Regions from separate parts of the Caballeronia sp. HLA56 genome, predicted to be linked through region 2. Evidence: predicted binding sites of a transcription regulator. Region 2 holds the regulator's gene; the other holds the start of a gene.
The links. Region 2 encodes LexA, which represses DNA repair genes until DNA is damaged. Its sites were predicted from a motif close to ACTGTATNNNNATACAGT; they were not measured.
Positions count from the first base shown of each region.

Region 1: the regulator LexA is predicted to act here: its motif matches at 1,692-1,709, upstream of recA (recombinase RecA).

Region 1 is NZ_BAAHOB010000005.1:3,069,999-3,073,413, reverse strand. It holds gene ACYQ47_RS33830 (sensor histidine kinase) at 1-794, opposite strand, end outside; gene ACYQ47_RS33825 (response regulator) at 801-1,541, opposite strand; gene recA (recombinase RecA) at 1,800-2,867, shown strand; gene recX (recombination regulator RecX) at 3,225-3,415, shown strand, end outside.
Region 2 is NZ_BAAHOB010000005.1:1,889,769-1,893,183, reverse strand. It holds gene cysT (sulfate ABC transporter permease subunit CysT) at 1-174, opposite strand, end outside; gene ACYQ47_RS28435 (sulfate ABC transporter substrate-binding protein) at 314-1,348, opposite strand; gene lexA (transcriptional repressor LexA) at 1,618-2,295, shown strand; gene ACYQ47_RS28425 (hypothetical protein) at 2,463-2,789, shown strand; gene ACYQ47_RS28420 (DUF2939 domain-containing protein) at 2,948-3,415, shown strand, end outside.

The DNA.
Region 1 (3,415 bases), 1.2 Mb from region 2:
AGCGGCGAGAGGTCGTCCGGACGCCGCGCGCGAATGTTCGACTGCAGCGCGTGCAGCGGCGCGAGCCCGCGCGAGAGGCCGAACCACACGAGCACGATGGCGAGCGGCAGGATCACGAACTGCGGCAGGATCACGCCTTTGATGATGTCGTTGGCGAGCTGGCTGCGTTTGTCCAGCGTCTCGGCGACCTGCACGAGCACCGGCTGCGTCTCGGCGGGATCGCGTCCCGGCGCGAGACCGGGCACATCGACCGTCGTATAGGCGACGCGAATGTCGTTGCCGCGCAGGGCGTCGTCGCGAAATTCGACGATGCCCGGCTGCGGACGATCGTCGTCATGCGGCAAGGGCATGTCACGGTCGCCGCCGACCAGTTCGCCGCGCGTGCCGAGCACTTGAAAGAACACGCTGTCGACGTTGTCGGCGCGCAGGAAATCGCGCGTGACATCGGGTAGACGCAGTTCGGCGACGCCGTTCACCGGCTGGATTTGGCGCGCGAGCATGTAGACGTCGGCTTCGAGCGCGCGGTCGAACGGACCGTTGGCAATCGACTTCGCGACCAGATACGTCACCGCGATGCTCATCGGCCAGAGCAGCAGAAGCGGCGCAAGCATCCAGTCGAGAATCTCGCCGAAGAGCGAGCGCGGATGCGTTTCGTTGTCGGGTTCGAGTTCGTCGGGAGGCGCGAACGGGTTGGCGTAGCGCGCGTCGCGCTTGGCGTCGGTGTCGCTTTCGGTGGCGGCGTGGTCGTGTCCGTGCCGGGCTTCGCTTGGTTCGGTGGAAACGGGCGACGCCATGCGCGGCTACTTGTATTGAGGGCTGGCGGGCAGGGAATCGCTCGCCGCGGGTTGGGCAACGGCGCCGTTGTCGACAATGGCGCCGGCTTTTTCCAGCGTGTAGCCGAGCCCGCGCACCGTGATGATGCGCGCGCCGCTCGCTTCGATTTTTTTGCGCAAGCGGTGCACGTACACCTCGATTGCGTTGTTGCTTACTTCTTCACCCCACTCGCATAGATGATTCACGAGCTGTTCCTTCGACACGAGCCGCCCGATGCGCTGGAGCAGCACTTCGAGCACGCCGAGTTCGCGCGCGGACAGGTCTACGACTTGCTCGCCGATATGCGCGACGCGTCCGACCTGGTCGAACGCCAGCGAACCATGCTTCACGACAGTCGGACCGCCACCCGCGCCGCGTCGCGTCAACGCTCGAACGCGCGCTTCGAGCTCGTTGAGCGCGAAGGGCTTGGCCATATAGTCATCGGCGCCGAGGTCGAGTCCCTTCACGCGTTCGTCGACACTGTCGGCCGCCGTCAGGATCAAAACCGGCATCTGCGAATTGCGTGCGCGCAGGCGGCGCAGCACCTCCAGACCGGGCATGAGCGGCAGGCCGAGATCGAGAATCAGGAGGTCGAAAGTTTGCAGCGAAAGGGCGGTATCTGCCTCGACGCCATGCTTCACATGGTCGACGGCGTATCCCGATTGGCGGAGTGATCGAATGAGACCGTCCGCGAGTATGCTGTCGTCTTCGGCAATGAGGATTCGCATCGTGTTGTGCGCCTTCGTGCGCGGCAAAGCGCAGTCATTGCCGACACCGCATTTCGCCCGGCGCGGCGGTCTCCAGGTGTTTTGCGGTTTTTGCGCGGTGCGCGCGGCGTGGAAAAAAGACTGCGTCGCGCGATCGGGCTTGCAAAAACTACTGTTTTTTTATACAGTGTCTGCGGGAGTGCTACAGACGGGCTCGAGTTCGTTTCGAGCTTGCCGGCACCCGCCTCAGACGCCGTTCATCATAGCAAAGGACGATTCATGGAAGAAAGCAAGAAAGGCCCGGCTGGCATGACTGCGGAGAAGGGCAAGGCATTGGCCGCCGCGCTCGCGCAGATCGAAAAGCAATTCGGCAAAGGGTCGATCATGCGGCTCGGCGCAGGCGAGGTGGTGGAAGACATTCAGGTGGTCTCGACAGGGTCGCTCGGTCTGGATATCGCGCTTGGCGTCGGCGGCTTGCCGCGCGGCCGTGTCGTGGAAATCTACGGGCCTGAGTCGTCGGGCAAAACCACGCTCACGCTGCAGGTGATCGCCGAGATGCAAAAGGTCGGCGGCACGGCGGCGTTTATCGACGCAGAACACGCGCTCGACGTGCAATACGCGCAGAAGCTCGGCGTGAATGCGCAGGAACTGCTGATCTCGCAACCGGACACGGGCGAGCAGGCACTGGAAATCGCAGATGCGCTGGTGCGCTCCGGCTCCATCGACATGATCGTCATCGACTCCGTCGCGGCGCTCGTGCCGAAGGCGGAAATCGAAGGCGAAATGGGCGACTCGCTGCCTGGTTTGCAAGCGCGCCTGATGTCGCAAGCGCTGCGCAAGCTAACTGGCACCATCAAGCGTACGAACTGCCTCGTCATCTTCATCAACCAGATCCGCATGAAGATCGGCGTGATGTTCGGCAACCCGGAAACCACCACGGGCGGCAACGCGCTGAAGTTCTATTCGTCGGTGCGCCTGGACATTCGCCGTATTGGTTCCATCAAGAAGAACGACGAAGTCATCGGCAACGAAACGCGCGTGAAGGTCGTGAAGAACAAGGTCTCGCCGCCGTTCCGCGAAGCCATTTTCGACATCCTTTATGGCGAAGGCATTTCGCGTCAGGGCGAGATCATCGACCTGGGCGTGCAGGCCAAGCTGGTAGACAAGGCGGGCGCCTGGTACAGCTATAACGGCGAGCGTATTGGTCAGGGCAAGGACAACGCGCGCGAATTCCTGCGCGAGAACCCGGACATCGCCCGCGAGATCGAGAACAAGATCCGCGAGTCGCTCGGCGTGGCGGCAATGGCTGACGCCGTGGCGCCGGGCGCCACGGTGGCGGACGAGTGAGTTGTCGCTTTATCGTCACGTAGTCGTCGTCTCGTCCTTTAGATACTCACTTGGTCACTGACGATGTTGAAACGCCGGTTCGGATCGAAGGCTGGCAGAACGGACGGAAGGTTCGGGCGGTCTGCTGGTTCTGATGATCCGAACGGCGCGAGTGATCCTCAGTCGCGTGACACTCAGTCGCGCGATTCGACGAAGGCGTTGCGTGGTGGCTGGCGGCGAGAGTTGCCGGTGAATGCGCGTGATGCTGCTGAGTTGGACGCAAGGGCGGCCGATGTTGATGCTGCTGCTGTCCGGGAAAGTGAGACACCGTCGTCCGAAGATCGCCGGGCGCGTCTGGAGCAAGCCCGCGCGTTGCTGATGCAGGCAGCGTCCATTCGTGAGGGCAACGCACCGTCGAGAAACGCAACCTCCAAGCCGGCAGTGGAAAGGCCGACTCTGGCGACCAACCGTGCGCAGAACGCGTCACCCTTGGCAAGCCGGATTGCCAATCCAAACCAATCATCTGCAATCGACGCCTTCGAAGACGCCGATCCTTTCGAGCCCTTCGA
Region 2 (3,415 bases):
CACACGCGGCCCGGTGACGGCGCGAACGAACTGCGCCCAGTCGAGCGTCGCGGTCTTGGCGAAGGTCGCCGCAAGCGGAATCAGCACCACGAGGCTCAGGTAAGCCACCGTGATGCCGATCGTCAGCCCGAAGCCGGGTAACGCACTCGGCTTTCGGAAAGTGAACGTTGTCATCTTTGCTTCATCCTTGATCGTCCTGCCTTCGGCGCCCGGGGGATAAGCGCACTGTTTTTTAGTCTCGTCATGCGCGGCCGTCTTTGCGGCCGCTTTCATTGCGACTCGAGCGCCTCGCGGCGCCCGGTCTCTTGTCTGCTTACTGCGGCTGATAGATCGAATCGAACACGCCGCCGTCCGCGAAGTGCGTCTTCTGCGCTTTGGTCCAGCCACCGAAGGTGTCGTCGATGGTGTAGAGCTTGAGCTTGGGGAACTGCTTGGTCAGCTCGGTGGGCACCTTGTCCGAACGCGGACGATAGAAATTGCGCGCCGCGATCTGCTGGCCTTCGTCGCTATACAGATACTTCAGATACGCTTCGGCCAGCTTGCGCGTGCCGTGTTTGTCGACGACCTTGTCCACCACCGCCACCGGCGGCTCGGCCAGAATGCTCACCGAAGGAACCACGATCTGAAACTTCTCCGGACCGAATTCCTTGAGTGACAGGAACGCCTCGTTTTCCCATGCGATCAGCACGTCGCCCTGACCGCGCTGCACGAAGCTGGTGGTCGCGCCGCGTGCGCCGGAATCGAGCACGCCTGCGTTCTTGTAGAGCTTGGTCACGAACTCCTTCGCGGTCTCTTCGTTGCCGCCGGGCTTGTGTTGCGCATACGCCCACGCCGCCAGATAGTTCCAGCGCGCGCCGCCCGAGGTCTTCGGGTTCGGCGTGACGATCGACACGCCCGGCTTGGTGAGATCGTCCCAGTCCTTGATGCCCTTCGGGTTGCCCTTGCGCACTAGAAACACAATGGTCGACGTGTACGGCGATGCATTGTCCGGCAGACGCTTCTGCCAGTCCGTCCCGACGATGCCCTTGGAGGCGAGCGCGTCGATGTCGTAAGCAAGCGCAAGCGTCACGACGTCTGCCTGAAGCCCGTCTAGAACCGCGCGCGCCTGGCCGCCGGAACCGCCATGAGATTGCTTGAAGGTGACCGTTTCGCCGGTGTCCGCCTTCCACTTCTTCGCAAAGGCCTGGTTGAAGTCCTGATACAACTCGCGCGTCGGATCGTACGAGACGTTCAGAAACGACGTGTCCGCGTGCGCGGTGGCCGAGATTCCGAAACTGGCCGCCGTGATCGCCAGCGCGGCAAAGATTTGTTTCGCGCCGCCCTTCAATCCAGCCCTGATGCTATGCATTCCCCGTTCTCCGTCTTATCGAATTGACGGAATCAGTCTAAAGGCGAGCTTATATGATTAGAAATAATTGTTTCTCACTTTTTTAGATGCAAAAGTGCTAAAGCGAGGTTTTTCGCAGTCCGAGGGACGAATAGCGACGGTTTGAGCGCGCTGCAGCCTTGTCAGTAAAGGATCTGGCGATGAACTTCAAGTAAAGCTTGAAAAGCGCGAAATACTGTATAAAAATACAGTCATCTGTCCATCCATACAGTGCGCCGAGGCTCCAGCAAGTGACCAAACCCTCAAAACTTACCGCGCGACAGCAGCAAGTGTTCGAGCTCATCCAGCGAGCCATCGACCGCACGGGCTTTCCGCCCACGCGTGCCGAGATCGCCGCCGAGCTTGGCTTCAGCTCCGCGAACTCCGCCGAGGAACATCTGCGGGCACTGGCGCGCAAGGGCGTGATCGAACTCGCGGCGGGTTCGTCGCGTGGCATCCGCCTGTTGGGAGGCTCCGCGCGCATCGACCGTTCGGACGACCTTCCGCATCAGTTCACCTTGCCGCATCAGAGCATCATGCAGTTGTCGCTTCCGCTGGTCGGGCGCGTTGCGGCGGGCAGTCCCATCCTTGCGCAGGAGCATATTTCGCAACACTACGCGTGCGACCCTGCGTTCTTTTCGGGCAAGCCTGACTATCTGCTGAAGGTGCGCGGCTTGTCCATGCGCGACGCGGGCATTCTCGACGGCGACCTGCTTGCCGTACAGAAGCGCAATGAAGCGAAAGACGGGCAGATCGTGGTCGCGCGTATTGGCGACGACGTCACGGTGAAGCGCTGGAAGCGCCGGCCAGATGGCGTGGAATTGGTCGCGGAGAATCCCGACTACGAAAACATCTTCGTGCGCTCCGGCAGCGGCGACTTCGCGCTGGAAGGAATCGCGGTCGGGCTCATCCGCTCCGGCGAGTTCTAACGTACGACTCGAGCGCGCGGCGCGTCAACACCGCCGCCCGCTTCGCCTCCTCGCCCTCGCGCGACGCGGCACGTTTCAAAAATTACAAGCATGACGGCCACCGCTCGCGGCGTGCCGCGGTGCGTCCTATCGTCTGTCGTCTGTCGTCCGCCGTCTGGAGAGTCATCATGGAACGTTTCGCCCGTTTGCTGCCCTTTCGTCAGTTTGGCCGTCTGCGTCATTTGCGCTCGCTGATCTCATGCGCCGTGGCGCGACCTGAAGCGGCGCCCGATCTCTTCGACGAGATGCCCGCGTTGCCGTCGCGTCAACCCGCCTTCGCCCGTGTGTCGCTCAATAGCGCGGTGCATGCGGAATCGGAACAGCGCGCGCCGGTGCGGGTGTATCGCAGTGAGTCGCGGGTAATCATGGTCGGCAATATCGGCGAGGTGTCGCGCATGATCGACCGGTGTATCGACGAGGAACGCGCCGGCGTTAGCAGCGGCATTCTGGCCTGAGCGCGGTCGAGCGTTTGCCGAGTGAATTTGAGTTATGTGCAATGCAGGCAGTCCGCAATCTATCGGCTGCAAGGAATGAAGCTCGGGATATATCCGGCGTGAACATGGTCAATCGTTCTTTCATGTCACCCATGTCACGCCAGGGGTCGTTCCTTCGCATGTCCCGCACTACGCGTTGTTTCGTCGCCGCGCTCGTCATTCTCTTCATCGTTGCAGGGTTAAGCCTTGTCTATGCGTCGCCCTATATCGCGCTGAACCGCGTCAAGCACGCGGCCGATGCGCGCGATGCACAGACCGTCAACGAATACGTCGACTTCCCTGCACTGCGTGAAAGTCTCAAAGAGCAAGTCGGCGCACTGCTGACGCGGCGCGTCGATATCCAGACGAGCGGCAATCCGCTCGCGATCATCGGTGCAATGATCGGCGCGGCGCTCGTAGGGCCGCTGGTGGATTCCTACGCTACGCCCGAAGGCGTCGCCGCGATTTTGAATGGCATTCCGCCGCGGGGAGATCTAGGCGAGCATCCACCCGATGTCGTGCCACCGGTTCGAGACGGTCAGGCGGCGGCGAGTTCACCGCCGTCGGAAGCGGCATCGGGCATGGTTGCGACTCAAGAACCGCCGCGA